3 regions of the Fundidesulfovibrio sp. genome follow, and region 1 is predicted to be linked to each of the others. Evidence: riboswitches for the same ligand, from Rfam matches in the RefSeq annotation. Region 1 holds a riboswitch; each other region holds the start of a gene.
The links. A riboswitch is a leader RNA that binds a small molecule or an ion and turns the genes downstream of it on or off. The one in region 1 is predicted to bind cobalamin.
Positions count from the first base shown of each region.

Region 2: it holds a riboswitch for cobalamin, as region 1 does, so the genes downstream of both, ACV4UX_RS05060 (sirohydrochlorin cobaltochelatase) here and cbpA (modified peptide precursor CbpA) in region 1, are expected to answer to the same signal.
Region 3: it holds a riboswitch for cobalamin, as region 1 does, so the genes downstream of both, ACV4UX_RS01850 (radical SAM protein) here and cbpA (modified peptide precursor CbpA) in region 1, are expected to answer to the same signal.

Region 1 covers NZ_JBZVFJ010000021.1:1,993-12,015, forward strand. The annotation lists gene ACV4UX_RS04625 (esterase/lipase family protein) at 1-366, shown strand, start outside; gene cbpB (peptide-modifying radical SAM enzyme CbpB) at 534-1,937, opposite strand; gene cbpA (modified peptide precursor CbpA) at 1,940-2,041, opposite strand; cobalamin riboswitch at 2,145-2,273, opposite strand; gene ACV4UX_RS04640 (TapB family protein) at 2,393-3,019, opposite strand; gene ACV4UX_RS04645 (MamS/MamX family magnetosome protein) at 3,009-3,497, opposite strand; gene ACV4UX_RS04650 (hypothetical protein) at 3,572-4,564, opposite strand; gene ACV4UX_RS04655 (hypothetical protein) at 4,904-5,512, shown strand; gene ACV4UX_RS04660 (cyclic di-GMP phosphodiesterase) at 5,533-6,768, shown strand; gene ACV4UX_RS04665 (aminopeptidase) at 7,077-8,276, opposite strand; gene ACV4UX_RS04670 (sensor histidine kinase) at 8,425-9,525, shown strand; gene infA (translation initiation factor IF-1) at 9,565-9,783, shown strand.
Region 2 covers NZ_JBZVFJ010000023.1:8,023-18,045, reverse strand. The annotation lists gene ACV4UX_RS05075 (YifB family Mg chelatase-like AAA ATPase) at 1-218, shown strand, start outside; gene ACV4UX_RS05070 (alkaline phosphatase) at 433-2,010, shown strand; gene ACV4UX_RS05065 (YibE/F family protein) at 2,214-3,545, shown strand; cobalamin riboswitch at 3,613-3,799, shown strand; gene ACV4UX_RS05060 (sirohydrochlorin cobaltochelatase) at 3,936-4,838, shown strand; gene ACV4UX_RS05055 (FecCD family ABC transporter permease) at 4,959-5,966, shown strand; gene ACV4UX_RS05050 (ABC transporter ATP-binding protein) at 5,959-6,732, shown strand; gene ACV4UX_RS05045 (ABC transporter substrate-binding protein) at 6,729-7,613, shown strand; gene cobI (precorrin-2 C(20)-methyltransferase) at 7,610-8,308, shown strand; gene ACV4UX_RS05035 (flagellin N-terminal helical domain-containing protein) at 8,525-9,415, shown strand; gene ACV4UX_RS05030 (flagellin N-terminal helical domain-containing protein) at 9,641-10,023, shown strand, end outside.
Region 3 covers NZ_JBZVFJ010000006.1:36,556-45,490, forward strand. The annotation lists gene ACV4UX_RS01835 (IMP cyclohydrolase) at 52-1,329, shown strand; gene ACV4UX_RS01840 (ribonuclease catalytic domain-containing protein) at 1,349-3,463, shown strand; gene plsY (glycerol-3-phosphate 1-O-acyltransferase PlsY) at 3,506-4,096, shown strand; cobalamin riboswitch at 4,365-4,556, shown strand; gene ACV4UX_RS01850 (radical SAM protein) at 4,779-5,570, shown strand; gene ACV4UX_RS01855 (ribonucleoside triphosphate reductase) at 5,488-7,509, shown strand; gene ACV4UX_RS01860 (hypothetical protein) at 7,638-8,327, shown strand; gene ACV4UX_RS01865 (DUF2442 domain-containing protein) at 8,431-8,691, opposite strand; gene ACV4UX_RS01870 (AbrB/MazE/SpoVT family DNA-binding domain-containing protein) at 8,875-8,935, shown strand, end outside.

The DNA.
Region 1 (10,023 bases):
CGCCTCACCGGCATGTTCCACACGAAGGTGCTTGAAAAGAAACACTCCAATCAGGTCAACCCGGCATTTCGCTGCTTTTACGTGGACCGCAACGACCTCTTCGCACTCTACTACGACCAGATCAATGTCCCAGCCGACAAGGTGCTCACCCTCACCGTAAGCGCCGCTCCGCCCGGACCCAACATCACTTACCTGAACCAGCACGCCGGGCAGGGCCAGGGCCGCATCAAGGTGCACTGCGAGAATCTCAACGACCGCGACCAGTTGGATCAGTTCCGCCTGCGGCGCAACACGACGCACTTCCTCAAGCTCGTGATCCCGCGCACGCCCAAGGACGAGGTTTTCAAGCTCAAATTAGCGCCTTAAGGAGAAGGTGCACCGGCGACCAGGAGGATGCCCACCGGTCCCGCAATTCTTCGCGGGGGTCACCGGCGGCGACTGGAATAATGATGAAGATATTCGGCCGCCGAGCGGCGCGGGCCAAGCCAGCGCCGCACGGCGGCCGGTTCTTTTGATCGAGGGAGTACGCGGAGCTAGGCCGTGAACTCGAAAGTGGTCTCCACGCCCTCGTCCCAGCCGTCCCAGAGGAAGTCGTCCGCACGGCCGTCCGCGATCAGCCGGAAGGCGGAGCGGGCCTGTTCCTCGTAGAAGCGGCAGAAGGCCCCCTTCCGGTCCATGCCGCCGTTCATCTCGGCGGCCTCGGCCGGACAGGGGGAGCCGCAGAAGTGCCGCACGGCGCAGCGCGAACACTCTTCGATGTCCTCCACCTTGCGCCCGGTCACGGCCTTGAAGGGCGCGCTCTCCAGGATGTCGCCCAGGCTGTCGGCGAAGAGGTTGCCGCCCCGCCAGTCGGGCAGGCCGATGAACTCGCTGCAGGGGAACACGTCGCCGCCCGGCGCCAGGGCGAAGAAGCAGCGCCCGCCGCCGCAGGGCGAGATGTCGCACATGAGGCGGCGCGCCGTGGGGGCCAGGATCGAAAGCAGGATGTTGGCGAAGTTGCCCACAACGAGCTTGCGCCCGGTCTCCTTGTAGAGTTCGTGGGAGCGCTCCAGGGCCTTGACGAACCAGCGGGCCGCCACGTCCTCGTCGGGCTTGATCTCGCGCGCTCCGGGCAGGGTGCAGCGCACCATGTTCAAGAGGCAGGTGCTCACGCCGTACTTGTGGAAGAACTCCACCACCTTGGGCAGCGTGCGCACGTTGCCGTCGGTGACCGTGCAGATGACGCTGAAGGCCGGATAGCCCGCCAGCTTCTCCATGGCCCACAGCACCTTGCGCGAAACGCCCTCCCCGCCCCAGGTGACGCGGGCGCGGTCGGCCACGGCTGCGCTGGCCCCGTCCAGGGAGACGCCCACGCCCACCCCGCGCTCCGTGAGGAAGGCGATGGCCTCCTCGTCCAGAAGCGTGGCGTTGGTCTGGATGCCGAAGCGGAAGTTCTCCTGGTGGCGCTCGATGCCGGCGAACATGGCTTCCCTGTTGAGCAGGGGCTCCGCGCCGTGGAACACCACCTGGGGGCGCGTCCCCTCGGGGAGCGTGGCGTCGAAGTGGGCCTTGAGCCGGTCAAGGGCCTCCAGGAGGCGCTCCTTGGACATGTGCTCGCCGCCGGAACGCATCGCTGCCGGGATGTAGCAGTAGGCGCAGTTGAGGTTGCAGCGCTCGGTGGGGTTGAAATAGACCGCCGAGGGCGAGAGCCCGAAGCGCAGGCGGCGCATCTCCTCGGCGAAGCGGTCGGCCTGACCGGCGTAGGCCTTCAGGAACTTGCGGCTCGTGAGGGTCCGGCCCAGCTTCTCGGTGCGCACCAAGGCCCAGAAGGCCGTGTCGGGGTCCACCACCGCCATGTACTCGCGATGGCCGATGTCCACGGGCTGGAGCGCGGGGCCGGAGCCGGTGTTGAAGTGGCGGCCCCGCTCCGGGGCCGCCGCGTCGCGCTTGGTGGACATCGTTACTTCTTGGGGTCCATGAGGATGTAGTGGGAGAGCCCCGTGCCGTCGGCCTTGCAGGTCTTGCGGATGGCGATCACGTCCTTCTTGCCTTTGCCTTTCATGGTTCCTCCGGTGGTGGGGTTGCGGAAAAAGAAAAGGGTTCCGGCAGGAGCATCCTGCCGGAACCCTTTGCCTTCAGGTTCCGATGGGTTGGCGATTCGACAGGTCTTCTGGCTTCCGGATCCTGCGCGCGGGGGCGGCCTTCCCGGGGAAACCCCAGTGACCGGCTTTCGCCATGCCCTCGCGCGTCCCCGGTTACAGCGACGGGTTCGCCACGGATTCGCACCGTGTTCCGAGATGTCGTACGCAATCAGCGGCTTGATACCTTTTCGCGGCCCAAAGGTCAAACCCCGGGGCTGCCCCCCGCCGGATTTCCGAAGTCCGTCGACGTGCGCTCCTGCCGGGCCTCGGGGCTACTTCCTGCCATACTCCTGGAGCACGGCGTTGTGGCCGTGGGTGTCGGTGATACGCACGAAGTAGGCCGCTTCCGGGGCGTACCAGAGGGTGTAGGTTCCGCTCCAGCCGGTGGTGTTCCTCTTCTGCACCTTGATGCGGAAGGTCTTGAAGGTCCCGGCCGGGGTGGTGACCTCCTCGGAGGCCTCCACGGTGACTGTGTTGGTGTAGCTGGCGCTGCCCTTGGCCGTGCTGGCGCTCTGGGTAAAGGTCCGCGTCTGGCCCACGGCCAGGGGGAAGAAGACGTAGGCGTCGGTTCCCGAGTCCACGGAGTAGGCCAGCAGCGAACCGTTGGAACTCTTGACGGAGAGATCGCGCCCGAGCACGGCCTTGCGGGCCTGGTCGCCGTCTCCGGTCAGGACGATCTCGTCGCCCACGGATCGCACTTCCATGCGTTCGGCCAGGGCGTAGGGGCTTCTGGTCTTGGAGGAGAAGCGCCACCAGTCGCCGGGTTTCCACTGGGGGGCCTGGGCGGCGGGGAGCGGGGCCACTTCGGCGTGGCGCGAGGCGCAACCAGCCAGGGACAGGGCCAGAACCAGGAGCAGCAGACCCCGGAGAGATCGGGTGGCCGGGCCGTTAGTCGTCATCGGAGGACTTCCTTTCCTTGGCCAGTTCCTCGGCGCTCATGCTCCACCAGGGCATCCCGTCCTTGGTGCGGCGCACCTTGAGCTGGAGCTTCTCGTCCTTTTTCACCTTGGAGGCCAGCACCACCTCCTTGCCGCCGATGGTGGCCCAAACGCCCGTGACCTTCACGGAGTCGCCCTTGCGCAGCCCGATGGATTCCAGGTCCACGAAGGACTTGGGACCCAGGTGCACGGTCTCGGTTTTATTGTCCTTCTTGTCGCGCACCACGAGGGCCACGCCCTTGTCCATGCCCGGCAGGGGGACGATTTCCAGGATGTCTTCCACGCGTCCCTTGAAGGAGTCTGCCTCCTTGGGGTCGTAGGCCTTGTCGTAGGCCCCGCCCCGCTCCCAGCCCTTGATGTTGTCGGCGGCCAGGGCGGGCGCGGCGAGGCAGAATACGGCGAGGAAAGGAAGGACGGCGAAGCGGACGAACGATGCCATGGATTCCTCCGGAATGATGTGACGATTCTTGTTAGCTAATGCGCGAGGGCTCCGGTGTAAAGCCGTCGGCGTCGTCATGCGCCCGAGGGGGCGTGCCCGCCGGGGTCCGCCGCGTCCTGCCCGAGCCCGGTCTCCCCCGCCCCGCGCAGGCGCGCCAGGGCGTAGTCGTGCTCCGGGTCGCCCGGAAAGAGGAACTGGTAGGAGATGTTCTCGCGGCAGAAATCGTCGAAGGCTTCGGCCCAGTCCGCCACGGGGAGCGCGGCGCGGCGCTCCATGTGCAGCAGGGCGAAGAGCGGCTCGCGCCCGAAGGCTTCTGACCCGAAGAGGTACTTGCCCGCCATGTGGAAGGGCCTTCGCGAGGCGATGAGCGGGTTTCGCAGCGGCTCGGGCAGCATGGCCAGGGCGAAGGACTGCATTTCCGAAAGGTGGAAATTGCCGTAAAGGAACGCGCCCCATCGGTGAAGCTCCCCATGCAGGGAGTTGGGCTCCGTCTCCAGGTAGAAGCGCGCGTCCAGGCGCAGGCAGTAGGCGTCGGCCGTGTGGATGGCCAGGGCCATCTTGTTCACGCCCACATCGAAGGGCACTTTGGCCAGGTAGACCACATAGAAGCCTTTCAGTAGCTCGAAGAGGCCGTTCACGTACTCGGGCCGGTTGTAGTCCAGGAATTGCTCGTTGACCGCCCCTCCGAAGATGTTCTGGAGCATGATCGCCGGGGGGACCTGGTCCGGCTTGGCCGCGACCACGGCGGAGACGAAGGCCGGGTCCGTGGGGGCCAGGGCGTCGTCCGTGAGCAGGGAGGGGGTGACGTTCAAGAGCGCCGCATACCTGGACACCCTGTCGAAGGAGACTCCGGAGCGGATGTCCTCCTTGACGGTCTTGATGCTTTTGGGAAGGCCGCACTGCCCCCAGCGCTTCATGTTGAAGAGGTGGTTGGGGGCGGCGGTGTTGCTGCCCCAGGTTTTGCCCAGGAGCATGAAGGCCATGCGCAGCTTGTCTCCGGCGCGGGCCAGGCGTCCCTTGCGGGGTCTTCCGGGCGTTGCGGTCAACGGTTCCTGGGCTGGCGTCACGGCGTGCCTCCGGGGTCTCATCGCATCAGACCGATGCGCTGATTTCTACCCCTTTTCTGCCATATAATAAACCAAAAAAGGGCCATTGCCAAATCGGCCCCTGCCTCCGATTGTGCGGCCAACACGGGAGCGAATGCATGCGGGAAAAACAATCCTCTACTGGCTGCAGAGGCTCCGCGCGCCGGGCGGCCAGCGTCTCCGGCCACCCGCGGGGCTGGCCGGGCAGCGGAGGATCGGGCGGACGTTTCCGTGGCCCGGGATCCCAACCTCTCATCAGGAGGGTCCATCATGATGCGGCGCATCCAGGCAATTCCGGCCGATTCGTCGTCCGTGCCCCCCGTGCCGACCTGTGTCCCGGACCTCAGGAGCGCCCATCGCGTCGAGGTGACCCGGGACCTCGTCATGGAGTTGGCCGTCTGGTTCGGCCGGAGCCTGGGGTTGCACCGCATCCACCTGCGCGACCTCGGCTCTCCGGTGTTCACCCTGGGCAGGCCGCCCTACCCATGCATCGACAACATCTCGGCCGGGGGCCTCGGGCTCTCCTTCGCCGCCTCGGCCCCGTCGCAACTGGCTGCCCTGCGTGAGCGCCTGCCCCTGGCCCTGGTCTACTTCAAGCTTCACGACCCGGCCGGGACCAACTCCTGGCCCCTGGCCTTCATGGCCGGCTACGAGGTGAAACGCGTGCGCTACCATGAGGGGCGCATCTGCCTTGGGTTGAGCCTGGCCCTGGACGGGGTCCCCCACCCCGAGGAAATGGCCCTGGACTTCGTGGACGCGCGCAAGTACGGCATCGCCTGCCTCACCAAGTGGTGCGACGATTTGCACCGTCGCAACGTCCGGGGCGGCTGCGCCAAGGGCTTCCAGGGCCTGCGCCTGGACATGCTGCTCAGCCAGTTGGACGCCGCCCTGGCCGAACTTCCGGGCCGGTCGGTCTGCCCCGGAGCCTGACCCCGGGATTTCACGACGCCATGGCCAGTCCACACCGCCCCGCCCCTTTCGCCGCCGCCCCGTCGCCCAGCGCGGGGAGCCCCGAGCGCATCCGAAAGATCGCCGTCGCCGAATTGCGCCCGGGCATGACCGTGGTGGACACCGGTCTTTCCTGGACGGAACACCCCTTCCTCTATTCCGAGGCGGGTCCCGTGGACTCCCTGCGGCAGGTGGAGTCCTTGCTGGCCGAAGGCTACCGCGAAACCTTCATCCGGGAGGAACGCACGCCGCCGCCCCGCCAGCGTTCCGGCACGTCCCCTTCGCCCCGGCCCCTGCCGGATCCGGGCGACTACGCCAGGGCCAGGGCGCTCCAGGACGAATCCGTCGGGGTGATCAGCGCCTTCATCCGTGCCGCACGCCTGGGCAAACCCCTGGACCGGGAGGCTCCCGCGCGCCTGGTGGGGAAGGTGATCGATTCCGTGGCCGGAAACCCCGACGCACTGGTGAGCCTGGTGAATTTGCGCCGCAACGACGCCTATTCCTACACCCACTCCCTCAACGTTTCGGTTCTGGCGGTGGTGTTCGGGCAGCACCTGGGCCTGGACAAGGACGCGTTGCGCGGACTGGGAGAGTCCGGCCTCTTCCACGACCTGGGCAAAACCCGCATCCCGGACGCCATCCTGGACAAGCCCGGACGTCTCACCCCGGAGGAGTTCGCCGTGGTCAAGTCCCACCCGGGCGAGGGGGCGGACATCCTGGAGAGCCAGGGGCTCGCGTCTCCCAAGGTGTTGGCGGCCATCCGGGACCATCACGAGAAGTTCAACGGCGCGGGCTATCCCCGGGGGCTGGCCGGAGACAGACTGGAGCGGGCGGCGCAGATCGTGGGGCTCGTGGACTCCTACGACGCCATGACCAGCAACCGGCCCTACCGGCGGGCCATCCAGCCCAACACGGCCATGCGCATCCTGTTCGCCATGCGCGACAAGGACTTCTCGCGCGAACTGGTGGAATCGTTCATCAAATGCCTGGGCATCTATCCGGTGGGCAGCCCCGTGCGCCTGCGCGACGGCTCGGTGGCCCTGGTCTGCGGCTCCAACCCCGAGAGTCCCCTGCACCCCACGGTGAAGATCATCCTGGACGCGCGCATGCGTCCCCGGCCTCACCGCGTGCTGGACCTCGCCTCGCCCCAGGCCAAGGCCCTGGGCGACGCCGCGGTCATCGAAGCGCCCCTGGACATGTCCGTGCTGGGCATGGACCCGGCCGGATTCCTCTTCTGACGGGCAGGTCCGCCCATCGCGGCCCTTATGGCGCATCCTCTGGCGATAGCCGACCCCGGAAACGCGAAAAGCCCGGCGAGTGCCGGGCGTTTCGTGCATGCCCCGCGTCGCGGGGAAGAGGCCAAGGCCGGAGCGTCGTTCACCTGCGCGAGGGTCCGGCATTTCCCGGCAACGGAGCCGACGAGGATTCGTCGAGAGGTTTCTCGCGTTGCGTCCTCAAAATACGTCCATGCGGACAATCAAGGCAACCAGCCAAAACCATTGACTTTCTATCGGAAAGCATCCTTATGCTTTTCAAGATTGCGACACTAGCAGGCGAACTGGCCGTTCTCGTAGACCACCTTGATTCCGCCGCCGCGCAGACGCGCCGTGACGCGCTTGGGTTCGGTGTTCACCAGGTCCCAGTGGAGGGCCGAGTCGTTGAAGCCCAGTTCGGCCTTGCGGGCCTCGCTGAGTTCGGCGGGGTCGCCGTTGTAGGTGTCGGAGTAGGAGCTGCCCAGGGCCACGTGGCAGTTGCCGTGCTCGCCGCCGAAGTTCTCGTCGAAGAGGGTGTTGGCCATGAAGCGGTCGATGCGGGAAAAACGGCGGTCGGTCAGGGAGAACTCTCCCAACCTGGAAGCCCCGGCGTCCATGGCGACCTGCTTTTTCACGAAGTCCTCGCCCTCCTCGGCCTTCACGTCCGTCACCACGCCTTCGCGGAACTCCAGGCGCACGCCGCGCACGAGGTTGCCGTTGCGGTAGGAGGGCTGGTCGGCGAAGTAGACGCCTTCGGTACCGCGCCAGTCGGGCGAGAGGAACAACTCGAAGCTGGGGATGTTGTGCCCCGAGATGCCGATGAACCGGCGTTTGAGCCCGGGGGTGACGGTGAGGTCCACGTTGGCGGACTCCACGTGGTAGGCCTCCACGTCCAGGGCGTTGATCCACTCCTTGATGGCCGTGGCGTCCTTGTGGATGCGCCGCCATTCGGCCACGGGGTCGGCTGCGCGCAGGTGGCAGGCCTTGATCACCTGTTCGGTGAATTCCTTCTTGGTGAGCCCGGCGCAGCGCGCGTATTCGGCGGTGGGGTGCACGCAGAGCGTCCAGCCGAACTGCCCGGCCTCCTCTCGGCGGGTGAGGATGTCGCGGTAGGGCTTTCGGGCGATGGCGGTCTGGGCGATGCGCTTGGGGTCCACGCCGGAAAGATGGGTAAGGCTGTCGGGCGCGATGATGTACACCGAACCGTGCAGGTTCTCGTAGAGCTCCCGGGTGCCGGGTGCGATGAAGCTCAGCTGGGGGTCGCTGCCACGGGAGTAGAAGTCCAGTTCCATGCGCGAGGTGAAGGCCATGCGCGGCACCACGTTGAGGCCCCGGTCCACCAGCTTGGCGAAGAGGGTCTCGGCCAGCTTGAGACCGGCCAGGTCGTACTGCACGAGCACGTTGTCCCCGGGCTGGTAGGGGGTGGTGCGGGAGGTGTCCAGGCCCCAGATCAGGACGTCGGCGTATTTGTCCAGGAGTTTGGCGGTCAGCACGGCGGGTGGCTCCAAGGATGGGGTTGTCGGCGTGCAAGCCGTTTGCCCAAAAGAGCCCGCAATGTAAAGCGGGGCGGGAACCCGCGCCGCGCGGGCGGCGCGCGCTCCGTCACGGGGCCGTCACATCGGGGGCGGACACTCTCCGGCGATGCTGCCCTTCATCCAGTCCTCCTATCTGGCCGCGCTTCTGGAGAGCTTCCACTCCGGGGTGCTGATTCTCAACGTCCGGGGCGACGTGTACGCCGCCAACGAGACGGCCGGGAGCATGCTCGGGCTTGACCGTGCGACGCTGCTGGCCGGCAGTTTTCGCGAGCATGTGCTTTGCGGGGTCCGGGAGAAGAACGAGGCCCTGGCGCTTTTCGAGCATATCCGGGACGGAGGCGATCCCGGACCGGGCATCCAGACCACGCTCGATCATCCCGCACTGGGGCTGCGCCACGTCACCCTGTCGCTCTCCCGGCTGGTGGAGTACGGTAAGGTGTTCGGCATCGTGGCCCAGCTGACCGACGTGACGCCCATCTACGCGATGCACCGGCGCGAGAAGGACATGCTTGAGGAGCAGGCCCGGCTTCAGCGCGAACGCATCGCCTCGCTGGACCAGCTCTCCATGGCCCTCGCCCACCAGATGCGCAACCCGCTCATGAGCATCGCCGGTTTCGCGCGCATCCTGGAACGCAAGGGCCGCATGGACGAGTACGGCGTGCAGGCCCTGCGCGCCATTCTGGACGGGGCCGGACGCCTGGAGGACATCGTTCGGGCCGTCACGTGCTACACCGCCTCGCGACCGCTGGAGCGCATCGCCTCGGACCTGGGCGGCCTGGCCCGGGAGGCCCTGCGCGCCGTGGAGCCCCTGCCCGGCGGCGTGGTCGTGGAGTTCGCGCCCAATTGGCCCAGCGCCCTGCTGGATCCGCAGCGCCTCAGCGACTCCCTGGCGGAGGTGCTGCGCAATGCCGTGGAGGCATGCTCCCCGGCCGGGGGCGCAGTGCACGTCCTTCCGGAACTCGATGCCGACGGCCTGAGCATCGTGGTGACCGACCAGGGACCGGGCATCGACCCATCGATCCAGCCCTTCCTGTTCGACCCCTTCTTCACCACCAAGACCGTGGGCGTGGGAATGGGTCTGCCCAAGGCAAGGCGCTGGATGCGGGAGTTGGGGGGGGACGTGACGCTGTGCCGGATTCCGGACGGGGGAACCAGGGCCATCCTGCGTTTCCCGGCAGGCAGCGTCTTGAAGGGCGCGGAAAAATAGTCTATCAAACGCTGCTTCACATCACCGGAGGAGGCAGCCATGCCCAAGGAAGACGCCATCGAAGTGGACGGAACCGTCCAGGAAGCCCTGCCCAACGCCATGTTCCGCGTGGAACTGGAAAACGGGCACGAGGTCCTGGCGCACATTTCCGGCAAGATGCGCAAATTCTACATCCGCATCTTGCCCGGCGACAAGGTCAAGGTCGAGCTCTCGCCCTACGATCTTTCCCGCGGCCGCATCACCTACCGCATGAAATAAGGCCTCCCTCCAGAGGCCTTCCGCCCGGCCGCGCGCCCTGCCACAGGGCCGCCCCTCGCTGACTTCGCCGCACGCCGACCGGCGCTCGTCCGGCCTGACAGCCCAGCCCGCAGCGAACCGTCCGTCCTAGCCCCAGGGGAGTCGTCCGCCTCGGGTCGACGGCTTGCGCGCCGCACACGTCTCTTCAAGCTGCACTTGAACTGTCGCCAGGCATGGCCCAGGACTTCTGCTCGCCCCCCG
Region 2 (10,023 bases), on a different contig from region 1:
AGCTCTCGGGCAAGGCCCTGGGCGTGTTCTGCCCCGTGGGCGAGGAGGGCCATCGCTTCCTGGAGCTGGCCAACGACCGCCTGGGCCTCTCGGCCCGGGCGCACACGCGCATCCTGCGCATGGCCCGCACCATCGCGGACCTGGACCAGTCCCCGGACATCCGCGTGGAGCACCTGGCCGAGGCCATCAACTACCGCAGCCTGGACCGCAAGGCCTGAGTCCGGAGCGGCCCGGCCGCAGGCCTCGACCGACGCGCTGACTGCAAAATGTAGCCCGCAACGTCATACACATTGTCTTCCGCTGGGAACGGCCCGCGAGGGCCTTGAGCGGAACGGGCGTCCTGCGGAAAAAGACGCCGGGGCGGCAAGAGGCCGTAACGCACCGCGTGTGGAGAAGGGGGGCTGAACCCGACACCCCACCCGGAGGCATCCCATGATCCGCGCCCGTTCCGTCGTCCGCCGCGCCACATTGCTCCTGTGGCTTCTCCTGGCCCTGGCCTTTGCCGCCCAGGCCCGGGCCGCCCAGGAGCCCTCGACCGTCAAACCCGCCAGGTACGTGTTCCTGTTCATCGGCGACGGCCTGGCCCAGGCCCAGCGCACCGCCGCCGAATACTACCTGGCCGCCGCCCAGGGCATGGAGCGTCCCGGGCTGGTCAAGCTGGTCATGAACGGCTTCCCCGTGCACGGGGCCACCACCACCCACTCGCTCAACTCCGTCATCACCGATTCCGGGGCGGCCGGCACGGCGCTGGCCTCCGGCGTGAAGAGCTACAACGGGGCCATCGGCGTGGACGGCGAGCGCAAGCCCGTGAAGACCCTGGCCGAGATGGCCCGCGACAAGGGCATGAAGGTGGGCATCGTCTCCTCGGTCTCCCTGGACCACGCAACCCCCGCCTGTTTCTACGCCCACCGCCCCAGCCGCAACGACTATTACGAGATCGGCCTCGCCGCCCCGGCCTCGGGCTTCAACTACTTCGCGGGCGGCGGCTTCAAGGACCCCGAGGGCAAGAAGTCCAAGGCGGAAGGCCCCAAGGCGAATCTCTTCGAGGAGTTCAAGGCCAAGGGCTACACCGTGGCGAACACCCTGGAGGGCCTGAAGGCCCTGGCCAAGGGGCAGGACAAGGTGGTGGCCCTCAACCCCGTGCTGGACGCCGACAAGGCCCTGCCCTACGCCATCGACGCCGATCCCTCCCGCGAGTTCTCCCTGGCCCAGTTCACGGCCAAGGGCATCGAGCTGCTGGACAACCCCAACGGCTTCTTCCTGATGGTGGAGGGCGGCAAGGTGGACTGGGCCTGCCACGCCAACGACGCCGCGGCATCCATCCAGGACACCCTGGCCCTGGACCAGGCCGTCGCCGCCGCCGTGGAGTTCGCCGCGCGCCATCCCGAGGAGACGCTCATCGTGGTCACCGGCGACCACGAGTGCGGCGGCATGGCCCTGGGCTTCGCGGGCACCAAGTACGGCAACTACTACCAGTATCTGAAGCACCAGAAGCTCTCCTTCCAGGCCTTCGACGAGCGACTGCGCCAGTTCCGCAAGGACCACCCCGGCGACAAGGCCACCCTGGAGGCCGCCGCGCCCCTCATCCGCGAGGGCTTCGGTCTGGTGGTTCCCGTCGCAGAGGACCTGGAGGCCATGAAGAAGTCCCCGGTCCCCGACGAGAACAACACCTCCCCGGCCGACCCCTACGGCATGCACCTCAAACCCTTCGAGGTGGCCCTGGTGCAGGACGCCTTCAAGCGCTCCATGGCGGGCGAGACCGTCAAGTCCAAGGACCCCGCCGAATACCTGCGCTACGGCGACTACGAACCCCTCACCGTGACGCTCACCCGCATCCTGGACTCCAAGGCCGGCCTGGCCTGGACCACCTACTCCCACACCGGCATGCCCGTGATGACCTCGGCGCGCGGTGCGGGCGAACGCCTCTTCGAGGGCTACTACGACAACACGGAGCTGGCCCGGCGTCTCATGCGCGTGATCGACCCAGCCGTGCAGCTGGCCGCCAACTAATGTCGCGATTTTGAAAAACATGAAATGTGTTTCAAAATTAAAAAGCAATGATTTTAAGTGATTGCCTCAAGAGTCTGTATGGACGGATTTTGAGGACGCAACACTAGTCTCGCCCGGTCCGGTCTCGCACCGACCGGCCGGGGCCTTCGACACCCTCCACTCCGGGGGCGCGCTCCAGCGGGGCGCGCCCCTCCTGGCGCACCATGAACCCCACGCAAAACGGCCCATCGACTGATTCTCCGGCCCCGGCCGACTCGTTGAGCCCTCCGCAGGCCGCGCAGCCCGAACCCGCACGGAAAACGCTCCACCAGGGGGCTTCGGGCGCCGCCCGAGGCCCGTTTGCGGCGCACCACGCGCCCGGACCCCAGGAACCGGCGCCGACGAGCATCGCGCCCGAACGCCGCCGAGACGCGGTCCTCGTCTGCGTCTTCGCGCTGCTCGTGCTGGCCCTGGCCCTTGCGCCCACGGGGTTCGAGAACCGCCTGCCCACCGGGACCCTGGCCGTGAAGGCCCGCGTGATCTCAACCGACAACAGCAATCTGCGACAGTACGGCGTGGTCCTGGAAGGTGACCAGCGCGTCGAGGCCCAGGTGCTGGAAGGCCCCTTCGAGGGGCGCAGGGTCTGGGCCGACAACCTCTTCCTGGGCAAGCTGGAACTGGACCGTCAGTTCAAGCCCGGGGACAAGGCCCTGGTGGCCCTCACCGTACGCGGAGGGGAGATCGTGGGGGCCGTCGCCCAGGACCACTACCGCCTGGACGTGCAGCTCTGGCTCCTGGGGCTCTTCGCCCTGTTGCTGGCGGCCTACGCGGGTTGGACGGGGGTGAAGGCGCTCCTGAGCTTCGCCTTCGCGGCGCTGGCCATCTGGAAGATTCTTGTGCCGCTCTTCCTCACGGACCACGACCCCATCTTCGTCACCCTGGCCGTGCTTTCCTTGCTCATGGCCTCGGTGCTCTTCCTGGTGGGCGGGCTCAACCGCACGGCCCTGGCGGCCTACCTGGGGTCGCTCCTGGGCGTGGCCGCCACGTGCGCCATGGCTCTGGGCTTCTCGGGGGCCTTCGCCCTGCACGGCTCGGTGAAGGCCTACGCCGAGACGCTCTTCTACTCGGGCTACCCCCATCTGGACCTCACGCGCATCTTCCTGTCCACGGTGTTCCTGGGCTCCTCGGGGGCGGTGATGGACCTGGCCATGGACGTGGCCGCCAGCATGCGCGAGGTGGCCCTGCACCATCCGGGGCTGGGCTACTGGAGGCTGTGCGCCTCAGGGATGCGCGTGGGGCGCGTGGTGGTGGGCACCATGACCACCACGCTCCTGCTGGCCTACTCGGGCGGGTCCATGGCGCTCCTGATGGTGTTCATGGCCCAGGGAGTGCCCATGGCCAACGTTTTCAACATGAACCACGTGGCCGCCGAAGTGCTGAGCACCCTGGTGGGCAGCTTCGGCCTGGTGCTGGTGGCCCCCTTCACGGCCCTCACGGGGGCCTGGCTCCTGGGCGGACGCAAAGGGGCGCACGCCCCGGCGCGGGGCGAGGGCTGAGAGCCTGCCCTGGAGGCGTCGCGCCGGGGCCGCAAGAGCGCGAGTTGACTTTCTCCCGCCGCCGGGGATAGCGTGGACAGGTCCGGGTGCCCCCATCCTGGGGGAGAATAGGGAATCCCGTGGAAATCGGGAGCGGTCCCCGCCGCCGTGAGTTCCGTTTGCAATCCGCCCTTTCGCGCGCCACTGGGTGAAGCCCGGGAAGGCCGGGGCGGATGGAACGAGTCGGAAGACCTGCCCGGACCCTGTCTCAGGTTCCCGCACGGCGACGGGCTATTGCCGCGCGCGGATGCTCCGGAGGGCGAATACGGGCCGCCTCCCGCTCCCTTTATGGGACGGAAGGCGGCCTTTTTGCGCGCCCCGGCAACAGCCAAGCTCCAAGGGAGCAGTCTCATGCAGTCTTTCGTCCATCAACCGCGCCGCGCGGCGGCCCTGGCCCTGTGCCTCTTCCTCCTGACCCTCGCGCCCCAGGCGGCCCTGGCCCATGGCGGGCCGAAACCCGAGCGCGTCGGCATCCTCCTTGCGGCTTTCGGCACCACGGTCCCCAAGGCCGACCTGGCCTACAGGAACCTGCTGAAGAAGTTCGAGACCGCCTTCCCCGGCGTGGAAATCCGCCTGTGCTACACGTCGGCCATCGTGCGCCACAAGCTGGCCGAGGGCAAGAAACCCGTGAAGTTCGACTCCCCGGCGGAGGCCCTGGCCAAAATGGCGGACGAGGGCTTCACCAAGGTGGTGGTGCAGTCGCTCCAGACCATCCCGGGCGAGGAGTTCCACGCCCTCTCCGAAACGGCGCGGGCCTTTTCCGGCATGCCCAAGGGCATGGAGAAGGTGGTGACGGGCTGGCCGCTGCTGGCCACGGCCGACGACGTGGAAAAAACCGCCCGGGCGCTGGCTGCCATGGCCCCCGGCGGGCGCAAGCCCGGGGAGGCCCTGGTCTTCCTGGGCCACGGCACGAAGCACCCTGCCAACATCTACTACCCCGGCCTGCAATGGAGCCTCTGGAAAGCCGACCCCCTGGCCTTCGTGGGCACGGTGGAGGGCGTTCCCTCCCGGGAGGACGTGCTGGCCGCCCTCAAGGAGCGCGGCGTGAAAAAAGTCTGGCTCCTGCCGCTGTTGGCCGTGGCCGGAGACCACGCCCGCAACGACATGGCGGGCGACGAGGACGACTCCTGGAAGTCCGCGCTGGCCCGCGCGGGGATTGAGGCCGTGCCCGTGCTCAAGGGCACGGCCGACGCCGACGCCCTGGCCGCCGTCTGGATCGACCACGCCCGGCAGGCCCTGGAGCGCCTGCGCTAGGGCGCACGCCACGGGCCTGACGCCCGGAGCGCGCCCCTGTTGCGGGCGTCCCGGTCGAATCCGCCACGAACTCCCGGGGAGGGCCGCCCCTCCCCGGACAACCCCGAGGCCGACACGCCCATGTCCCGCACAGCCCTGATCCTTCTCGCCGCGTTGGCGTCCCTGGTGCTCCTGGCGGCGGGGGCCGGGGCCGTGGACGTTCCCGCGTGGGACGCGGCCCGCATCCTGGCGGCCAGGCTGGCCGGGCGGCCGGAGTGGCTGGAGGGCGTGCCGGAGGTCTCGCGCGCCCTGGTCTGGGAGGTGCGCCTGCCGCGCATCCTCACGGCCCTGGCGGTGGGGGGTTCCCTGGCCCTTTCGGGGGCGCTCTTCCAGGGGGTGCTGCGCAATCCGCTGGCCGACTCCTACACGCTGGGGGTTTCGGCGGGCGGAGCGCTGGGGGGCTGCCTCTGCCTGCTCCTGGGCTTCACGGCCCTGGGGCCGCTCTCGGTTCCGGTGTGTGCCCTGGCGGGGTCGGCCCTGGCCCTGGCGGTGGTGCTGGCCATGTCCCGCGCCGGGGGAGGGTTCGACTCCGTCACCCTTGTGCTGGCGGGCGTGATGGCCGCAGCCACGCTCCAGGCGTGCATCGGGTTCGTGAAGTTCGCGGCCGGGGAGAACGTGGCCGGGCTGGTGTTCTGGCTCCTGGGGGGGCTCAGCTCGCGCACCTGGGCCGAGGCCGGAGTGGCCTGGGCCGGGCTCTGCGCGGGGTTGCCCGCCGCCCTGTGGCTGGCGCGAGACCTCGACGCCCTCTGCCTGGGCGACGAGCAGGCCCGCGCCCTGGGCGTGGACGCCTCCCGCGTGCGCCTGGCGCTTCTTTGCGCGGCCGGTGCGCTCACGGCCTGTTCGGTGGCGGTGTCGGGCATCGTGGGCTTCGTGGGGCTCATGGCCCCGCACACGGTGCGTCTGGCCGTGGGGCCGGGCCACGCCAGGCTCCTGCCGCTCTCCACCCTGGCCGGGATGCTCCTGGTGCTGGGGGCGGACACGGCCTCGCGCACGCTTCTGCCCCACGAGGCCCCCGTGGGCGTGATCACGGCGCTCCTGGGCGGTCCGTACTTCTTCTTCCTCTTCGTGCGGGGGCGCGGCCGTGCTTGAGGCGAAAGGCCTGCGCGTGGACCGGGGCGGGCGCCTGGAGTCCGTGGACCTGCGCCTGGCCCCCGGTGATTTCCTGGCCGTGGTGGGGCCCAACGGCGCGGGCAAGTCCACGCTCTTGCGCGCCCTGGCGGGCCTCGCGCGGCCCTGCGGCGGCGAGGCGCTCCTGGAAGGGCGGCCCGTGGCGGGTCTCCCCCGGCGCGAGGCGGCCCGCCAGGTGGCCTATTGCCCCCAGCACGAGGACGGACGCTTCGGGTTCACCGTGCTGGAATCCGCGCTCCTGGGCCGCCATCCCTGGACGGGCCGCTTCGGGGAGCCCGGGGCCGAAGACCTGGCCCTGGCCCGCGCGGTGCTGCAGGAAACGGACCTCGCGCATCTCGCGCACAGACCGGTCACGGAGCTTTCGGGCGGCGAGCGGCGCAGGGCCTCCCTGGCGCGGACCCTGGCCCAGGCCGGGGCCTCCCCGCAGTCCGGCGGGGCGCGGGCGCTGCTCCTGGACGAGCCCACGGCGGGGCTGGACATCCGCCACGCCTTCCTGGCCATGGCCGCCCTGCGCCGTCGCGCCCAGGCCGGGGCGGCTGTGGCCGTGGTGCTGCACGACCTCAACCTGGCGGCCATGTACTGCCCCCTCGCGCTGGCGCTTGATGCCGGGCGCGTTGCGGCGTATGGCCCCACCTCGCGCGTGCTGGAGCCCGGCCTCGTGGCCCGGGTGTTCGGCGTGCGCTGCCGCGTCTCGGACGGGCACATCCTGTTTCTGGAGGATCGATGAGTCGCCGTTTCGCCGCCTTTCCGGCGGCCATTCCGCTGGCGGCCTTGCTGCTGGCGTTGGTTTTGCCCAGGGCCTTCGCGCAGGCTTCCCCGCGCATCGTGAGCCTGTATGCGGCCCACGCCGAGAACCTGGCCGCCATGGGAGCTGCCGGGCTGCTGGCCGGCGTGAGCGAACCCCTGGGCGACGTGCCCGTGGTGGGCGCGCGCGACGGCGCGGAGGCCATCATGGCCCTGCGCCCGGACATCGTGCTGGCCCGGCCCATGCACCGCAACACCCAGCCCGGGCTCCTGGAGCAGTTGGAGCGCCTGGGCGCGCGCGTGGTCTGCCTGCAGCCCGCCACCCTCGCGGAGCTGGTCCCCTACTGGCTGGAGCTTGGCCGCCTTGCCGGGCGCGAACGGGAGGCCCGCGCAATGGCCCGTCGCTTCGATGAAGAGCTGATCCTCCTGCGCGAACAGGCCGCCGGCATCGCCCCGCACAGGCGCAAGGGGGTGTTCTTCGAGGCCATCCACCGCCAGATGAAGACCGTGAGCCCGGACTCCCTGGCCGCCTTCGTGCTGGAGAGCGCCGGGGGCGTTAACCTGGCCGGGGACGCCCAGCCCGTGGCGGGGTCCAACATCGCCCACTTCGGGCTGGAGCGCGTGGTGGCCCTGGGCGACTCCCTGGAAGTCTACCTGGCGCAGAAAGGCCCCATGAACCCGGTGAGCGAGCCCGAAATCCGCGACACGCCGGGGCTGTCCAGCCTCAAGGCCGTGCGCGAGGGCCGGGTGGTGCTGGTGGACGAGGCGCTGGTGTCGCGCCCCACGCCGCGCCTGCTGGAAGGGGTGCGCGCCGTGGCCGCCGCGCTCTATCCCGAGCGCGTGCGGCAGGGAGGCGGGTCATGAGCCGGGGCGTGCTCCACGCGGTGGGCGTCGGCCCCGGAGACCCGGACCTGCTCACCCTCAAGGCCGTGAAGGCGCTCAGGCGCTCGGGCGTGGTCTTCGCGGCCTCGTCCACGCGCAACGACCACTCCCTGGCCCTGTCCATCGCCTCGGAACACCTGCCCCCGGGGACCCCCGTGGAGCTTCTGGGCTTTCCCATGACCCGCGACCAGGACGCCCTGGAGCAGGCCTGGCAGGCCAACGCCCGGCGCGTGCTGGACTTCCTGGATACCGGGCGCGATGCGGCCTTCATCACCCTGGGCGACCCCATGACCTACTCCACGTTCCTCTACCTCTGGCGCACCATGCGCGAAATGGACCCCCGGGCGATCGTGGAGGTCGCCCCCGGGGTGAGCTCCGTGATGGCGGCCGCCGCTGCCGCCGGGGTTGGGCTGGCCGAATCGGACCAGAGCCTGGCCGTGCTCTCGGGCGTGGACTCGGAGGCCAGGCTGCGCGCGGCCATCGAGGCCTGCGACACGGCGGTGATCCTCAAGGCCTACCGCAGCTATCCCCGGCTGCGCGCGCTCCTGTGCTCCATGGGCCTGGAGGACCGCGCCGTGCTGGTGAGCCGCGTGGGGCTCGAGGGCCAGCGCGTGCACGAAGGGCTGCCTCCCGAGGACCAGCCGCCCTATTTTTCGCTGATCATCGTGAAAAAATAGGACAAAATAAAATACAATCATTTTGGCCGGTTGCCTCTGTAGAGAGGCGGCCGGCCATTTGTTTGGCGGCTCAAAGCTCAAGGAGCACCTAAAGATTTTCCGGGAGCAAACGATAAGTACGTCAGAAAGGCCGAATACGCGCAGGCGGCCCGTCCGGGGGGAGGGGAGAAGCGGCGCCGAGGCAAGGATGCCACTGACATTCAAGGAGGAATCGTCATGTCGCTCGTAATCAACCACAACTTGATGGCAATGAACGCGGCCCGGAACCTGTCCCAGTCCTACTCGGACCTGGGCGTCTCCACCCGCCGCCTGTCCTCTGGCCTGCGCGTGGGCACCGCGGCCGACGACGCCGCCGGCCTGGCCGTGCGCGAACTCATGCGCTCGGACATCGCCTCCCTCAACCAGGGCGTGCGCAACGCCAACGACGCCATCTCGATGATCCAGACCGCCGACGGCGCGCTGGGCGTCATCGACGAAAAGCTCATCCGCATGAAGGAGCTGGCGACCCAGGCCGCCACGGGCACCTACACCTCGGACCAGCGCCTGATCATCGACTCCGAGTACCAGGCCATGGCCTCGGAAATCACCCGTATCGCCAACGCCACCGACTTCAACGGCATCTACCTGCTCAACGGCAACCTCTCGGGCTCGACCCACTCCGGGGCCGGGCTGGTGGCCACGGGCAAGTTGAAGGTGCACTTCGGCACCGGCAACCTTTCGGCGGAAGACTACTACTACGTCCAGATCAACAACTCCACGGCCTCGGCCCTGGGCGTGGGCATCGGCGCGGCTAGCAGCTCGGAAGGCCGCTCCATCTCCACCCAGGAGCTGGCGCAGAAGGCCCTGGAGCAGCTGAACACGGCCATCATCTCCAAGGACAAGATCCGCGCCAACCTGGGCGCGCTGCAGAACCGCCTGGAGAACACCGTGCAGAACCTGCAGATCCAGGCTGAGAACCTCCAGGCCGCCGAGTCGCAGATCTCCGACGTGGACGTGGCCGAGGAAATGACGAGCTTCGTCCGCTCGCAGATCCTCACCCAGTCCGCCATCGCCATGCTCTCGCAGGCCAACAGCCTGCCGAAGATGGCCATGCAGCTCCTCGGCTAGCCCGGAGGGCGGCCAGCCTTCCGCACTTGGAGGCCGGTCCGGCGATGCCGGGCCGGCCTTCTCCGTTTTTCGCGCAGTGGCCGAAAAGGCCTAAAGGGATATCGGAAACCGGACGATAAGAGGGTCAAAGGCGGCGCGCCACGGCCGGGGCAGGGTCCCGGACGAACGGGAAGGTCCCGGTTGCGCCGAGGCAAGGATGCCACCCACATTCACGGAGGAATCGCCATGTCTCTCGTTATCAACCACAACTTGATGGCAATGAACGCGGCCCGGAACCTGTCCCAGTCGTACTCCGAACTGGGCGTCTCCACCCGCCGCCTGTCGTCCGGCCTTCGCGTGGGCACCGCGGCCGACGACGCCGCCGGCCTGGCCGTGCGCGAACTCATGCGCTCGGACATCGCCTCCCTCAACCAGGGCGTGCGCAACGCCAACGACGCCATCTCGATGATCCAGACCGCCGACGGCGCGCTGGGCGTCATCGACGAAAAGCTCATCCGCATGAAGGAGCTGGCGACCCAGGCCGCCACGGGCACCTACACCTCGGACCAGCGCCTGATCATCGACTCCGAGTACCAGGCCATGGCCTCGGAAATCACCCGTATCGCCAA
Region 3 (8,935 bases), on a different contig from region 1:
CCCCCGGCGTGCTAAGAGGCTTCGCCCGCACGACACCACAGGAGCACCCCCATGAGCGACCTGAAAAAAATGTACATCACCATCCAGGAAGACCCCTTCCCCCAGGACCTCACCGTCACCCTGGGCGGACAGACCCTGGTGTTCGCCAAGAAAACCTGGACCATCGACGGCGAGCAGAAGGGCCTGCGCTACGGCGAGAACCCCGACCAGCCCGCCGCCCTCTACCAGCTCAAGGACGGCGCCCTGGAACTGGGCGGCGTGCGCTTCCGCGGCCCCGGACGCGGGCTCGTCTCGGCCCTCACCGAAGAGCACATGATCCAGGCCGGAAAGCACCCGGGCAAGACCAACCTCACCGACGTGGACAACGGCCTGAACATTCTCCAGTACCTCTCGGCCAGGCCCGCCGTCGTGATCCTCAAGCACAACAACCCCTGCGGCGCGGCCTGGTCCGCCGAGGGCCTGGCCACGGCCTTCGAGCGCGCCAACCTCTCCGACCGCATCGCCGCCTTCGGCGGGGCCGTTGTAGCCAACCGCACCCTGGACAAGGCCACGGCCGAGCTGATCAACGCGGGCTACTTCGAGGTGGTGGCCGCTCCCGACTTCGAGCCCGCCGCCCTGGAGATCCTCAAGACCAAGAAGAACCTTCGCATCGTGGCCATCCCGGGCATCGCCGTCCTGGCCGACTACGTCGGCGAACCCTTCCTGGACGTGAAGACCCTCATGGACGGCGGCCTGGTGCTCCAGTTCTCCTTCCGCAACCGCATCCTCGAAGCCGCCGACTTCCTCCCCGCCAAGACCGAGACCAAGGACGGCAAGGCCTTCACCGCCCGCGCCCCCAGCCCCGCCGAGGCGCAGGACCTGCTCTTCGCCTGGGCCGTGGAGGCGGGCGTCTCCTCCAACTCCGTGATCTTCGTGCGCGACGGGGCCACCGTGGGCATCGGCACCGGCGAGCAGGACCGCGTGGGCGTGGTCCAGCTGACCATCCACAAGGCCTACACCAAGTATGCCGACCTCCTGGCCTTCGAGCGCCACAAGCTCTCCATCCACGATCTGCGCGAGAAGGCCGCCTCGGACCCGGCCCTGGCCCAGTCCCTGGCCGAGATCGAGGCCAAGACCAAGGCCGACCGGGGCGGACTGCCCGGCAGCGCCCTGGTCTCCGACGGCTTCTTCCCCTTCCGCGACGGCGTGGACCTGGCCATCGCCCAGGGCGTCACGGCCATCGCCCAGCCCGGCGGTTCCATCCGCGACTGGGAGGTGATCCAGGCCTGCAACGAAGCCGCGCCCCAGGTGGCCATGGTCTTCACCGGCCAGCGCTCCTTCAAGCACTAGGCCCGCACCGGAGACGCGCTTGACCAGGCATCCCAGCATCCAGAGCCTCCCCCTGCCGGGCACGGTGGTGGAATACCTCCAGGGCAACGAGCCCCACCTGGCATGGGTGGAGGAGGCCTCGGGCGACAAGCTCAGGCTCTACACCCTCACCCGGCGCGAGGTGAAGCTTGCCGGGGCGCGCCTGCTGCCCTGGCTGGGGCCGCGCCACGAGGGGGCCTTCAACCGCGAGGGGATCCTCGAAAAGCTCAAGGAACACGCGGCCCGGCGCGAGTCGCTTCGCGCCGGGCTCGACCCCCTGGAAATCTGGGAGCTGGCCCAGGGAGAGGTGTCCCAGAACTCCGCCGCATGGTTCGCGGGCCTGGCCTTCGAGCAGCCCGACGTGGACCAGGTGGCGGCCATGGGCCGGGCGCTGCTCTCGGTGAAGACCCACTTCAAGTTCCAGCCGCCCAACTTCGAGGTCTATCCCGCCGAAACCGTGGAGCGCCGCCTGGCCGAGCAGGAGGCCGCCCGCGAGCGCGAACTGGTGGTCACGGCGGGACACGCCTTCTTCCAGGAGCTGTGGGCCGGGTGGTCCTCGGGGCGGCGCAAGGACCCGGCGCGCCTGGAGGCCCAGCTGGACCCCTCGGCCGCCCGGCGGCTCAAGGACCTGCTGCGCGCCATCATGGCCGACGCCGAAAGCCAGGAACACGGCCCCCTGTGGCAGCAACTGCGCAAGGGGCTGCCCGAGCACCCGGCCCAGGCCCTGATCCTGGCCCAGGAGTGGGGCATCGTGGGGCCCAACCACAACGTGCTCCTGGACCAGGCGGGCTACGACGAGGGCGACGCCTGGAGCGAAGCCTTCGCCGGCGAGATCGAGGCCCTCGGGCGCGACTTCCAGGCCCGGCGCGAGCCGCCCCTGGACTCCCTCTTCCTGAGCATCGATTCCCCCACCACCCGAGACATCGACGACGCCTTCCACGTGGAGCGCCTTCCGGACGGCTGGCGCGTGCGCATGGCCCTGGCCAGGCCCACGCTCTCCTGGAACTTCGAGAGCCCCCTGGGCCGGGCCGTGGCGCGCCGCGCCTCGAGCCTCTACCTGCCCGAGGGCGACAGCCACATGCTCCCCGAGGCCCTGGGCTGCGGGCTCTACAGCCTCAAGGCCGGGGAGGACCGCCCCGCCCTGGTGCTGGACTGGGAGCTGGACCCCGAAGGCGGCGCGCGCTCCTTCGCGCCCTCCCTGGGCTGGGTGCGCGTGGCGGCCAACCTGACCTACGAGGACGTGGAGGCCGCCCTGGCACGGGGCGACGCCCCGCCCGAGGCGGCGGCCGCGCGCGACCTGGCGAGCCTGCTGCGCAAGGCGCGCGTGGAGCGCGGGGCCGTGGTCATCGACCGGCCCGAGCCGCGCATCGAACTTTCCGGTTACCCCGGGGCGACCGGCGTGGAGATCGGCCCCGGCAAGGATTACCCCGAGGCCCAACTGGCCGTGAGCGAGCTGATGATCCTGGCCAACGCCTCCATGGCCGCCTGGGCCGGGGAGCGGGGGGTGGCTCTCTTCCACCGCGTCCAGGACGTGACGCTTCCTGCGGGCTACGCCGGGGTCTGGACCGACCCCGTGGACATGCACCGCGTGGTCAAGCAGCTCTGCGGGGCCTCCCTGGAGGCGCGCCCGGGCCGCCACGCCAGCCTCGCGGCCGAGGCCTACGCGCCGGTCACGTCGCCTCTGCGGCGCATGTCGGACTTCGTGAACCTGGCCCAGGTGGAGGCGTATCTCGCCACGGGCGCGCCCAGGCTCACGCGCGAGGCGCTCCAGGAGTCCCTCGCGCCGTTGGCGGCGCGTCTGGACGCCGTGGCCATGGTGCAGCGGGGCAGGCCGCGCTACTGGAAGCTCGCGCACCTGCAGCAGGTGGGCCGCGAGCGCGATCTCGAGGCCGTGGCCCTGGAGGAGTGCGGGCACCTCGCGGCGCTCAGCCTGACCACGCTCCAGATGTACACCCGCGTCCCGCGCGACATGCTGGGCGGCCCCTTCCAGGCCGGACAGCGCTTCCGCGCGCGCGTGGGCAAGGTGGACCCCCTCACCGGCGAATTCCGGGTGCTCTCCCTGCGCGAGGCGGACGAGAAGCCCGAGGCCGGAGAGTGGCCGCCGAAAGTGGACTAGGACGCCCGGAACCGACCGAAACCCTCGCGCAAGGAGCAAGAAGTGCTCGCGAAGATCCTCTGGCTTGGCCTGGCCTACCTGGCGGGTTCGTTCCCCTTCGGGCTGTTCATCGCCCAGGCGGCGCGCGGCATCGACCCGCGCACGGCGGGCAGCGGCAACATCGGGGCCACCAACGTGGCCCGCCTGTGCGGCACGAAGCTCGGCGTGCTCACCCTGGCCTGCGACGCCCTCAAGGGCTTCATCCCCGTGGCCGTGGCCTGGAAGCTGGGCGGCGGCTGGTACGCCTCGCTCACGGCCCTGGCCTGCGTGGGCGGGCACATGTTCCCGGTGTTCCTGCACTACAAGGGCGGCAAGGGCGTGGCCACGGCCATCGGGGCCGTGCTGGCCCTGTGCCCGTGGGCGGCGGTGGTCTCGGGGCTCTCCTGCGCGGCGCTCATCGCGGCCTCGGGTTTCGTCTCGGTGGGCTCGCTCTTCTTCGCGGCCAGCCTGCCCTTCACGGCGGCGTGGTTCGGCCCGGGGAGCATCGTGCCCTTCACCACGGTGATCGCGGCGCTCATCGTCTGGAAGCACAAGGACAACATCCGCAGGCTTCTGGCCCGCGAGGAGAAGCCGTGGCGCAAGAAGGCCGCCTGAGGCGTCGCGCCTCCGGCATCGCCTGAACCTGCCCCCTGGACCTGGGCGCGGCCTTCGCGCCGCGCCCGCGCAACCCGGGGGCGCCCTCCTCGCGGGTGGACGGCGGCCCCGTGCCGGGGCGCAAGCCCCCGTCGGGCCTGCATTCTGGAGCTGCCGCGGCGAGGCGCGCCAGTTCCCGTACCTGGGCCTCCTGTCCGGCTCCGGGGGGTGAGGGAACTATTTCCTCCGCCAGATGAGGGGGTTGCGAGAAGGCCCCCCTCTTTCGGTTTGACACTCCCGCAGCCCGGGAATATTTTCTCCCCCGACGCCCTGGAAAACGGAAGACGGTGCGAATCCGTCGCAGGCGCGCTGCTGTGACCGGCACGATACCGGGCGGTAAGCCACTGGGAGACGCTCCCGGGAAGGCCCCGCGCACCACCCGGCCGGAAGCCAGAAGACGTTCCAGGGATGCGATGGCCTCGCCCCGCGCACGGGCGGCGGGCTGCCGGACTTCGGCCGCCGTGACGGCGTCCGCCCACCACCCTTCGGCTTCCCGACGTTGCGTTCTGCCTGTTGTTGAAAAGGCGCGGCCTTTCGAGGTGTTGTGATTGCGTATCGGCAACACTTGAGAATGATGCACCTTTTTTTACTTCATGGGGCTTGCCGATTCTGCTACGAGCACCTTTGATTTTTTGAGACGAGCATGGAACATCACGCACGCCACGCCACCACCACGCCCCTGCCCCGCATCCGGGCCGTCACGCCCCTGTCGCTGTGCGACTGGCCGGGCCGCAGCGCCGCCGTCCTCTACCTGGGCGGGTGCAACCTGCGCTGCCCCACCTGCCACAACGCCTCGCTGGCCTTCACGCCCAGCCGCCATCCGTCCCTGGACGCTTCCGCCGTCCTGAGGTCCCTGGCCGCCCGGGCGCGCTGGCTCGACGGGGTGGTGGTCTGCGGGGGCGAGCCCACCCTCGATCCCGGGCTCTACCCGCTGGTGCAGGCTCTCGACGCCCTGGGCCTGCCCGTGAAGGTGGACACCAACGGCATGGCCCCGGACGTGGTGGAGCGTCTTTTCGATGCGTGCCCCCGCACGTGTTTCGCCGTGGACGTGAAAGGCCCCTGGGAGAAATACCCCGTCCTCACGGGCGGGGCGGCCTCTCCGGAGGCGGCCCGCGAACGGCTGGAGGCGGTTTTCGCCCTGGCCGCGCGGGATCCCGCCCGCTTCCGCTTCCGCATCACCCTCGTGCCGGAGCTCACGCCGGATGACGTGAGCGCAGCCAGACGGCAACTGCCCCCGTGCTTCACCCTGAACGAACAAACCTACCTGCCCCCTCCGGCCGGGAAGGAGACCGCACATGCCCTTGCAGATCCAGAAGCGCGACGGCTGCCTGGAAACCTGGTCCCTGGAGCGCATCGCCCAGGCCATCCTGAAGGCCCTCAAGGCCAGCGGCGTGCAGGACCCGCTGCTCTCCAAGCGCCTGGCGCGCAAGGTTGAGGAAAAGCTCGCCGACGTGGACGTGCCCCTGCAGGAGCACGTCCAGGACACCGTGGAGCGCGTGCTCATGGAGTCGCGCCTGTTCGACGTGGCCAAGCGCTTCATCATCTACCGCGAGAAGCGCCGCACCCTGCGCGAGCAGAAGGCGGCCTTCCTGGACATCGCCGACACCATCGACACCTATCTCTCCAAGGCCGACTGGCGCGTCTCCGAGAACGCCAACATGTCCCACAGCTTCCAGGGCCTGATGCTGCACCTCTCAGGCACCGTGCAGGCCCGCTACGCCCTGGAGAAATACCCCGAGGAAGTGCGCGCCGCACACGACCACGGCTATTTCCACATCCACGACCTCTCCTTCGGCCTGGCCGGCTACTGCGCGGGCTGGAGCCTGCGCGACCTGCTCCTGGAGGGCTTCAACCTGGAAGGGCGCTCCTCCGCCGGTCCGGCCAAGCACTTCGACTCGGCCCTTGGCCAGATGGTCAACTTCCTGGGCACGCTCCAGAACGAGTGGGCCGGGGCACAGGCCTTCAACAACGTGGACACCTACCTGGCCCCCTTCATCCGCCATGACGGGCTCAACTACCAGCAGGTGCGCCAGGCCGTGCAGAAGTTCGTCTTCAACCTGAACACCACCTCGCGCTGGGGCGGCCAGACCCCCTTCACCAACCTGAGCTTCGACCTCACGCCCCCCAGGCACGTCGCCAAGGAGGCGGCCATCGTGGGCGGGGCCTTCCAGGACGCCACGTACGGCGACTTCCAGGCCGAAATGGACATGTTCAACAAGGCCTTCCTGGAAGTGATGAGCGAGGGCGACCACTACGGCCAGATCTTCTCCTTCCCCATCCCCACCTACAACGTCACGGAAGATTTCCCCTGGGATTCCGAGATCGGGACGAGCCTCCTGGAGTTGACCGCCCGCTACGGCGCGCCCTACTTCCAGAACTTCATCAACTCCGATCTCTCCCCTGAGGACGTGCGCTCCATGTGCTGCCGCCTGCAGATGGACCTGCGCGAGCTGCGCAACAAGGTGGGCGGGCTCTTCGGCGCGGGCGACCTGACCGGCTCCATCGGCGTGGTGACGCTCAACCTGCCCAAGCTGGCCTACCTGGCCCAGGGCGAGGAGGACTTCCTGGACCTGGTGGCCGAGTACGCCGCCCTGGCCAAGGACGCCCTGGAGTTCAAGCGCAAGCTCATCCAGGAGCAGCTGGACCGGGGCATGTTCCCCTATTCGGCGCGCTACCTCAAAAACGGCTACAAGGGCCACTTCTCCACCATCGGGCTGGTGGGCGGGCACGAGGCCTGCCTGAACATCCTGGGCAAGGGCATCGAGACCGACGCAGGCATCCGCCTGATGACGCGCGTGCTGAACCACCTGCGCGAGATCACCAGCCGCTTCCAGGAGGAGACGGGCCACCTCTACAACCTGGAGGCCACCCCGGCCGAGGGCACCAGCTACCGCCTGGCCAAGATCGACAAGAACCTCTACGCCGACATCAAGGCCTCGGGCAACGGCACGCCGTACTACACGAACTCCACCAACCTGCCCGTGGGGCACTGCGAGGACGTGATCGCGGCCCTGGAGCACCAGAACAAGCTGCAGCCGCTCTACACGGGCGGCACGGTGTTCCACACGTTCCTGGGCGAGGCCGTGGCGGACACCGAGGCCCTGAAGAGCTTCATCATCAAGGCCTTCCGCATGACGAAGATCCCGTACCTCTCCATCACGCCCACGTTCAGCGTGTGCAAGACGCACGGCTACATGTCCGGCGAGCACTTCGAGTGCCCCACCTGCGGCGAGGACGCGGAGGTGTTCACGCGCATCGTGGGCTACTACAGGCCCGTCTCGCGCTGGAACAAGGGCAAGAAGGCCGAATACGGCGACCGCGTCACCTACGGCATGGAAATGGGCATGTGCGGGTGCGAGCCGGGGCAGTTGTAAGCTGCCGGAATACTATGATTGAAAGGCGGGGAGCTTCGGCTCTCCGTTTTTTTTGTTGCCGGTGATGGTGATTTTTAATAGGTTGGATGCGAATGCTGTTGTCCGATAGTCGATCGAAGGGGGATGTCATGCCGGAGAGCGGGCAATCCGTACAAGGCCTTTCGTCGGTATTTTCGGGAGAAGTGATTCTTGAAAAGATCAACGCGAACTTGGAAAAGGCGCAAGGGCGTTTGGTACAGGGTTTGGTGTCCCTTGCGGTGTTGTTGGTTTTGCTTGGGTTGTTCGCCTCAGGCGAGTTGTCGAGTTTGACTACAAACGGGCAAGAAATAAACTATCGACCTGCGATAATTCTTATCCCCCTGTTGTTTTCGTCGATATTCTGTTATGTGTGCCATAAACTCGACTATGCTGTGGCGGCAAGCGCCAAATTCGTCGAGGTGTTGAATAGTCTTGATGCTAAGGTTGTTGAAACGATGGCGCATGCCTTTGCATTTGGACTGGGTGCAGCTAATGTGTGGTCGTTCTTTGGAGAATTGAAAGCAGAGCCGATGCGTGTTTTTAATGTGTTGTTGATGCAGCGTAATATGTTGAAGTGGTTGCTGCGCATGTATGTTTTGATGAGTTTTGGCATTATTGTTGTGAGATTTAATATTATTGACACAGGATTTAATTCTTCGTGGCAGCTGCAATACTTGTCATTTGTGCAGCAAGTGTGGTGCGCACTGGTGTTTGTTGTTGGGCTGTGGTGTATGGTTTCGTCCTACTACACTACGTCAAGCAACGCTCGATATTATCTGGAGAAATTCACCAGCTCCTAAAAGGCGCGAGGTTCCTTGTGGTGGTCAAGATGCGATGGGGCAGGGCGTTCAATGCGGCAACCTTCCCTCGTTTGCGAGATGCATCCCCTGGTAGCGTCGCCACCTACGCCGCCCTCTCCCGTTTTCCCTTGATCTCCTCGTACAACCCGCCCGGGGCCACGTCTTCCCCGCCGGGCCAGCAGACCGTGCACGTGGCGGCGTCGACGCGCGCCTGCCCGAAATAGTCTTCATCCGCCCACGGGGCGAACACTCCCACGTGCGGCACGTCGGACAAATCCGCCACGCCGTGCCGCCCGTCGGCGGACGTCACTTCCAGGCGGTCTCCGGGCAGGGCCTTGGCCGTCGTCGCTTCCCGGGGGATCATGGCTACTCCAGCGGCTCGTTGGGGTTCAAGGGGGCGAACGCCAGGCCCAGACGCAAACTTGTACGCCTTCCCTTGCCTGTCTTCATTCCGCGTCCTCGCGTCAAGACCGTTTCCCATGCCTAGCCATTCGCTTGCCAACCTGCCTTCCTCAGGTTATATAAAAGTATAATTTGGGAGGAGCCCATGCACACCACAAACCTGCGCAAAGTCGGCGGTTCCGTCATGCTGGCCGTTCCGCCCGCCA